DNA from 3 places in the Gracilibacillus sp. JCM 18860 genome. Region 3 is predicted to be linked to each of the others. Evidence: riboswitches for the same ligand, from Rfam matches in the RefSeq annotation. Region 3 holds a riboswitch; each other region holds the start of a gene.

Region 1 (2,265 bases), 1.2 Mb from region 3:
AATTTGCTCCCACCAATGGTCCTAACGCATTCGCCACATTATTCATACCAGCGGCTATTGCCTCAAAAATACCTGTTATAATTAACAGTCCTGCTAATATTTTACTAGAAAATGAGACCTTTATCTTGTCTCGGTATTTCATTCTTACTTTTTCAAGCGTATATGTCACAAAAAAAGCTAAAATTGGGATAAGAAGCCATAAACCGACGATTTCTAATATAGAAACGGCATATATTTGCTGAAAAGACAAACCAATTCCGACAATAGCACCAACGGTTACCTCACTAGTAGAAAGTGGAATACCAATATAATTCGTAACAAATAAAGTACACGCAGAAACGGCCAGTATAATTGTAGCGATGCGAACATCCATGATTTCCTCTGGAATAATTCCCTTTCCTAGTGTATGAGTAACATGCTTTCCTCCCCAAAGAGCACCAACTATGGCTCCTGAACCAGCTAGAAATAATGCCACTTTTTTATGTTTTATTACCTTACTTCCATATACGACTCCCATACTAGCGGCAGAGCCACTAGCGCCGATATTAAAAGCAAATAAACATGCGGCAAAAAAAGCTAAAATGACTAACATTTTTCATCCTACTTCCTCTATTTTTATCTTCTTAGAAATGAAACCTGCATTTTTATTTCAAGTGAATCTCCGGGCGTGAATGCTTTTCTCTCCATATCAACATAATGCTTCATCAAAATGTCGTATAGGGTTGCCGCTAATTTTCTTACCCTCGCGTCCAGATTTATTAGCGAGATCCTATTTTCTTTCAAAAAAACAAAAAACTTCTACTTGGTCTAAAAGTAGAAGTTAAATACTTCTTCTTATCTGCCAAGGTTGTCTTGCTGGAATTAGCACAGTGCCTCAAATGCCTGTTGCTGAGATTTCATCGGGCCAGTCCCTCCATCTCTCTGGATAAGAAAGCATATAATGTTTTAAGTTATTAAATGATTTGTATTGAATATAATGGTAAATACAATTAATGTCAATAGGTCAATTCCTTGGATTGCTACTGCAATCCACTAAAAATCCTTTATAACCAATGGTTTTACTAGGTTTAATTTTTTTAAATTTTTTCTTGTATTTTTTTACTGGTGATTGTATGATATATTGTATAGTATTTCCAAAACTTTTTAACAACTAAATATTTTAAGCTTATCAAGAGAGGTTTAGGGACTGGCCCGATGATGCCTCAGCAACCAGCATTTTATGCATGGTGCTAAATCCAGAAGGTAATTACCGAAGATAAGAAGTATGTATAAATGTGGGGACTTTCTTCTTATCGGGAGAAAGTCCCTTTTCGTTTTATAGCATATCGTAGGAGGAATGATCGAAATGAAGCATATCGAAACATCATTAGCTCAAATTGGGAATAAATCTGATCCAAAGACAGGTGCCGTCGAGCCACCTATTTATTTATCGACAGCCTACCAGCATGAAACAATTGGCAATTCTACCGGTTTTGATTATACGCGAACGCGTAATCCAACCAGAGATATTGTAGAAAGGGCCATAAGCGACCTTGAAAAAGGCACTAAGGGATTTGCTTGTTCATCCGGTATGGCTGCGATTCAATTAGTGCTTGCCATATTTGAAAAAGGAGATCAAATCATCGTGACAGAGGATGTTTATGGTGGAACATACCGATTATTTAGTCACTATAGTGAAGCATATGCGGTCGATTTTCTCTATGTGAAACCAGAAGAAATTGCAGAACAAATCACATCGAAAACAAAGGCAATATTTATTGAGACGCCAACAAATCCACTGTTAATCGAGTTAGATATTCATAAAGTTGCCCAGATCGCTAAAGAACACCAGCTGCTTTTAATCGTAGATAACACCTTTTTCACACCATATCTCCAAAAGCCACTTACACTAGGAGCAGATATTGTCGTCCATTCTGCAACGAAATATTTAGGTGGACATAATGATGTTCTTGCTGGACTAGTTGCTGTGAAGGATCAACCGTTAGCAGAAAAACTAACCCATCTACACAATGCCATAGGAGCTGTATTGTCACCATTTGATTGTATGTTACTTATTCGAGGCATGAAAACGTTAAGTCTTCGCCTTGAGAAGCAACAGGAAAATGCTAGAGCACTTGAACAGTTTTTCAAGGAGCACCCTTTAGTAACAGACATTCTGTATCCCGGTAAAGGTGCAATGGTTAGTTTCCGGATTAAGGAGAAACAAATGGTTGGCCCCTTCTTATCCCATTTAAAAGTCATTTCTTTTGCGGAAAGCTTAGGTGG
Region 2 (2,265 bases), 1.6 Mb from region 3:
GCCATGGCGATAAAACCTGGTAATGCCGACATCATGATCCCACGAATATTGATATTTCGCCATCCGAGCCCATTTGATATTTGATTGGATGGATTGCTTCCTAAAATCGGGCGATACGACAGTTGAAATTCTTTACTTAAAGAAGTAATAAACGAAACAGCCCTCGTTCGATTGGTTGTTCCAGTGGTACCAGAGGTTGCTATTACTCTAGCACCCAAGGTGGCAATAGTTGCCATAGAAGTACCACCAGTTCCTACTACTGGTACTTGTTTCTTAGCGGCAGCACGAATGACGTGTTGATTCGTATCATTTGGATCACCACTCATTACAATTAATCCATCTATTTGCTCTTCTTCTATTAAATCGGCAATTTTCTGATCCAATAATCGCGCTTCTTCATTTACGACACTAAGATTAGCTCTTTCACTTTGAGTAAATGTTCCACTTTCATCAAGTTGCCATAAAGACGCCTTTGTGTCTTGTTTTGCAGAGTCCATGCTTTCTTCAGCACCAACGAACTGGACAGCGTGAAGCTTCATTCCTGCACTGTTTGCTTGAACTCTAATTTCTTCTAGTAGCTTAGCTGGTTTTTTTCCACCAAGGTTATAGAGGTTCCCACCACTACTACCAATTATTGCGATATGTTTCATCTCTTAACCTCTTTTCATTTAATCTACCAATTGTCTATTATAGTCGAAAATTGTCTAATACGCTACTATAGTAGAGTAAAAGAGTAAAAATTATTCAAAGTACTAGAGTTGAATTTTCTGAAAAGTCCGATGATTACAACAATTAGTAGACTTATTGACTTCACTTATTTGTCATGCTATGATTACCTTTATAATAAAAGTAATACTCTTATCAAGAGAGGTGGAGGGACTGGCCCTATGAAACCCAGCAACCGTCAGATGATTCTGATAGGTGCTAATTCCATCAAAGCAAGTTCGCTTTGAAAGATAAGAGGACTAAGCGGAGCATACATCCTTTCTGTCCTCTTGTACAGAAAGGATTTTTTGTTTTTCTACCCCAGAGAAAGGAGTGGGCTGATTGATTAAGATTGAAAACTTATCAAAGCTATATCAGACAAATAAACAACAAGTGCAAGCTGTCAATAATGTTTCATTAAACATAGAAAAAGGAGAAATATTTGGTGTAATTGGCTATAGTGGTGCTGGAAAAAGTACCTTTATCCGATTGATTAATCGATTAGAGGAACCAACAAATGGTACTGTTTCAATACAAGAGCTTGATATAACGAATATGTCTCAAGCTCAGCTGCGGAAAAAACGTCAAAAGATCGGTATGATCTTCCAGCATTTTAACCTCCTTTGGTCTAGAACCGTATTTGATAATATTGCATTTCCACTAGAGATAGCAGGTGTACCAAAAGCCAAGAGATCTGAAAAGGTAACTGAATTAATTCATCTAGTAGGATTATCTGGAAAAGAAAATTCCTATCCTGCACAACTAAGTGGTGGTCAGAAACAAAGAGTTGGCATTGCCCGTGCACTTGCCAATGATCCAGAGGTATTGCTTTGTGATGAAGCTACTTCTGCATTAGATCCTGAAACAACCGATGATATTCTCGAATTACTTGTGTCCATTAATCAGAAACTAGGTCTTACTATTATTTTGATCACACACGAGATGCATGTCATTCAAAAAATATGTAATCGAGTCGCTGTTATGGAGAGTGGAGAAGTTGTCGAAACGGGAGACGTATTGGATGTTTTTGTTCGTCCGAAGTCAGCTACTACAAAGCGATTTGTTCAGCAATTAAATCCATTAGAGCATGAACAAGATAAATTGCAAAACTTCATAACCAATCATGACAATAGTGAAGTAATCAAGCTACACTTTATTGGTAATGATGCTAAAAGGGCCCTCATTACAGAAATCGTTAGAAAATTTGATGTAGAAATTAATATTCTACAAGGCTCTATTGCCCCAACTAGAGAAGGTGCCTATGGAACATTGTATATTGAATTAAACGGAGAGAAAGATATTCTATCCAAAACTATTCAATTTATTGAAACCTCTGGTGTGGAAGTTGAGGTGTTACGTCATGCTTAAAGAATTATTTCCAAATGTAAACATGGAGGATTTATGGACAGCAACAGAAGAAACCTTATACATGACACTCATCTCCGTAGCTGGAACTCTCATTCTCGGAATTATACTTGGGCTATTGCTGTTTTTAACAGATAGAGGAAACCTTTGGCAAAATCGCTTTATTAACTTTGTCACTGCAACGGTTGTCAATGT
Region 3 (2,265 bases):
GCTTTTATAAGTCTACATTTTAATGCAAGTCCAATAGTTTCTGCTAATGGAATTAGCACACACTATTTTGGCCCAGATAGTAAAGAGCTTGCCTATGAAATGCAGTCCTCTTTATCTCAACATGTCACAATGAGAGATCGAGGGGTTCGAAGTAGTAATTTCTATGTACTAAGAAACAATCAAAATAAAGCACTCCTATTAGAAATGGGATTTATTACGAATCCTCATGACTTACTCACAATCCGAACAAGGGACTATCAAGATAACTTAGCAGAAGGGATCACCAAAGGTCTTTTAGCTTATTTTAAATAGAGAAGTGGCTGCATCAAATGGATGCAGGCGTTTCTCTATCATCGGAAATATTAATAACGGCAATGCGTGCACCTTTCTTGGCTAATTGCAAGCATGTTTCTCGTCCGATACCACTTTCACCTCCTGTTACGATGGCAACTTTTTTTTGTAGTTGGTCATAATAAAACCTCCTTCTAGGATGACTATTTTTTTGAAAACATAAATGAATGGATTAAAAAAAAGCTATTTCATGTCGATATAAATCATGAATACTCTTAAAAGAAAAATATTCAATAATTTATAAATACTTGTTGACAGTGGTGGTCTACCATGCTAAAGTATGTAATAACTAAATTAAATATAAGTAATCCACTCGGAATTACAATATTTGACATTAAATCTTATCAAGAGAGGTGGAGGGACTGGCCCTATGAAACCTCGGCAACCATTAAGCACAAAGGCTTAATAAAGGTGCCAATTCCACTAAGTGATCATGCTTGGAGAGATAAGAGAGCGAATTATTCAGACTGAATCCTCTCTATCTCCATGTAGAGAGGATTTTTTGATCCGATAAAAATTAAATAGCTCTTATCAAGAGAGGCAGAGGGACTGGCCCGATGACGCCCAGCAACCATTAAGCTTCAGCTTAAAAGGTGCTAAATCCTGCAGGAAACATTCCTGATAGATAAGAGGGAGACAGCTGGTAGATAACCAAAGCCTTCTTCTTGTCGAAGAAGGCTTTTCTTTATACTTATATTAATTAAATGAATGGAATATTCAAGGAGGAAACTAACATGACAGCTTTTAAAAATTCAACGTATGATGCGGAGACCTTAAATTTACACGGTGGTCAGGCGCCTGATCCAACAACAGGTTCAAGAGCAGTGCCTATCTATCAATCTACTTCGTTCGTTTTCCATGACACAGAACATGCAGAGAGACTATTTGCACTTGATGAACCAGGAAACATCTATTCAAGAATTGGTAATCCAACTGTCGATGTTTTTGAGAAAAGATTAGCCCTTTTAGAAGATGGCGTTGCAGCAGTTGCAACAGCTTCGGGGATGTCAGCCATCACCCTATCGATCTTAAATCTAGCAAGTGCGGGAGACGAAATTGTTGCAGGTGTGAACTTGTATGGCGGAACCTATAATCTGTTTGCTGTAACATTACCAAGATACGGAATCAACGTAAAATTTGTAGACCCAACCGATCCTGAGAATTTCCGTCAAGCCATCAATGAAAATACGAAAGCAGTTTATGGCGAGATTATCGGAAATCCAGGCCTTCAAGTATTGGATGTAGAAAAAGTTTCAGAGATTGCTCATGAGGCAGGTGTACCATTGATCGTTGATAATACATTTGCCACACCTTATGGTTGTAAACCAATCACATTAGGTGCTGATATTGTGGTTCATTCTGCGACAAAATGGATAGGTGGTCACGGTACATCGATTGGCGGAATTATAGTTGATGGAGGTCGTTTTAACTGGAATTCAGAAAAATATCCTCAATTTACTGAACCAGATCCGAGCTACAATGGAATTCGTTATGCAATAGACTTTGGAACATTAGCATTTATCACAAAAGTGCGTGTCCAGTTATTGAGAGACTTCGGTGCGGCACTTAGCCCATTTAATGCCTTCCAGTTACTACAAGGATTAGAAACACTTCATTTAAGAGTGGAAAGACATAATCGAAATGCTCAGGAATTAGCAGAATATCTAGAAGAACACGAAGCGGTGGAATGGATTCGATATCCAGGATTGGAAAGCCATCCATCACACGCACTAGCGAAGCGTATTTTGAACAATGGCTTTGGCTCAATCATTGTCTTTGGGATTAAAGGTGGACGAGATGCAGGTAGAGATCTAATCAATAATGTTTCTCTATGGTCCCATGTAGCCAATGTTGGAGATGCTAGGTCATTAATTATTCATCCAGCTTCTACTACTCATCAACAGTTAAGTAAAG

What was found. Region 3 has a riboswitch for S-adenosylmethionine ahead of ACZ5R4_RS20610 (PLP-dependent aspartate aminotransferase family protein). Riboswitches for the same ligand answer to the same signal wherever they lie in the genome.
Region 1: another riboswitch for S-adenosylmethionine. It lies ahead of ACZ5R4_RS05845 (methionine biosynthesis PLP-dependent protein); the one in region 3 lies ahead of ACZ5R4_RS20610 (PLP-dependent aspartate aminotransferase family protein).
Region 2: another riboswitch for S-adenosylmethionine. It lies ahead of ACZ5R4_RS08040 (methionine ABC transporter ATP-binding protein); the one in region 3 lies ahead of ACZ5R4_RS20610 (PLP-dependent aspartate aminotransferase family protein).

Annotation. Positions count from the first base shown of each region.
Region 1 is NZ_AP043868.1:1,111,070-1,113,334, forward strand. Features, by position in the region: gene ACZ5R4_RS05840 (inorganic phosphate transporter) at 1-592, opposite strand, end outside; SAM riboswitch class I at 832-932, opposite strand; SAM riboswitch class I at 1,163-1,262, shown strand; gene ACZ5R4_RS05845 (methionine biosynthesis PLP-dependent protein) at 1,346-2,265, shown strand, end outside.
Region 2 is NZ_AP043868.1:1,554,586-1,556,850, forward strand. Features, by position in the region: gene ACZ5R4_RS08035 (PTS sugar transporter) at 1-650, opposite strand, end outside; SAM riboswitch class I at 856-963, shown strand; gene ACZ5R4_RS08040 (methionine ABC transporter ATP-binding protein) at 1,048-2,073, shown strand; gene ACZ5R4_RS08045 (ABC transporter permease subunit) at 2,066-2,265, shown strand, end outside.
Region 3 is NZ_AP043868.1:4,252,542-4,254,806, forward strand. Features, by position in the region: gene ACZ5R4_RS20600 (N-acetylmuramoyl-L-alanine amidase) at 1-312, shown strand, start outside; gene ACZ5R4_RS20605 (SDR family NAD(P)-dependent oxidoreductase) at 326-520, opposite strand; SAM riboswitch class I at 690-803, shown strand; SAM riboswitch class I at 877-983, shown strand; gene ACZ5R4_RS20610 (PLP-dependent aspartate aminotransferase family protein) at 1,086-2,265, shown strand, end outside.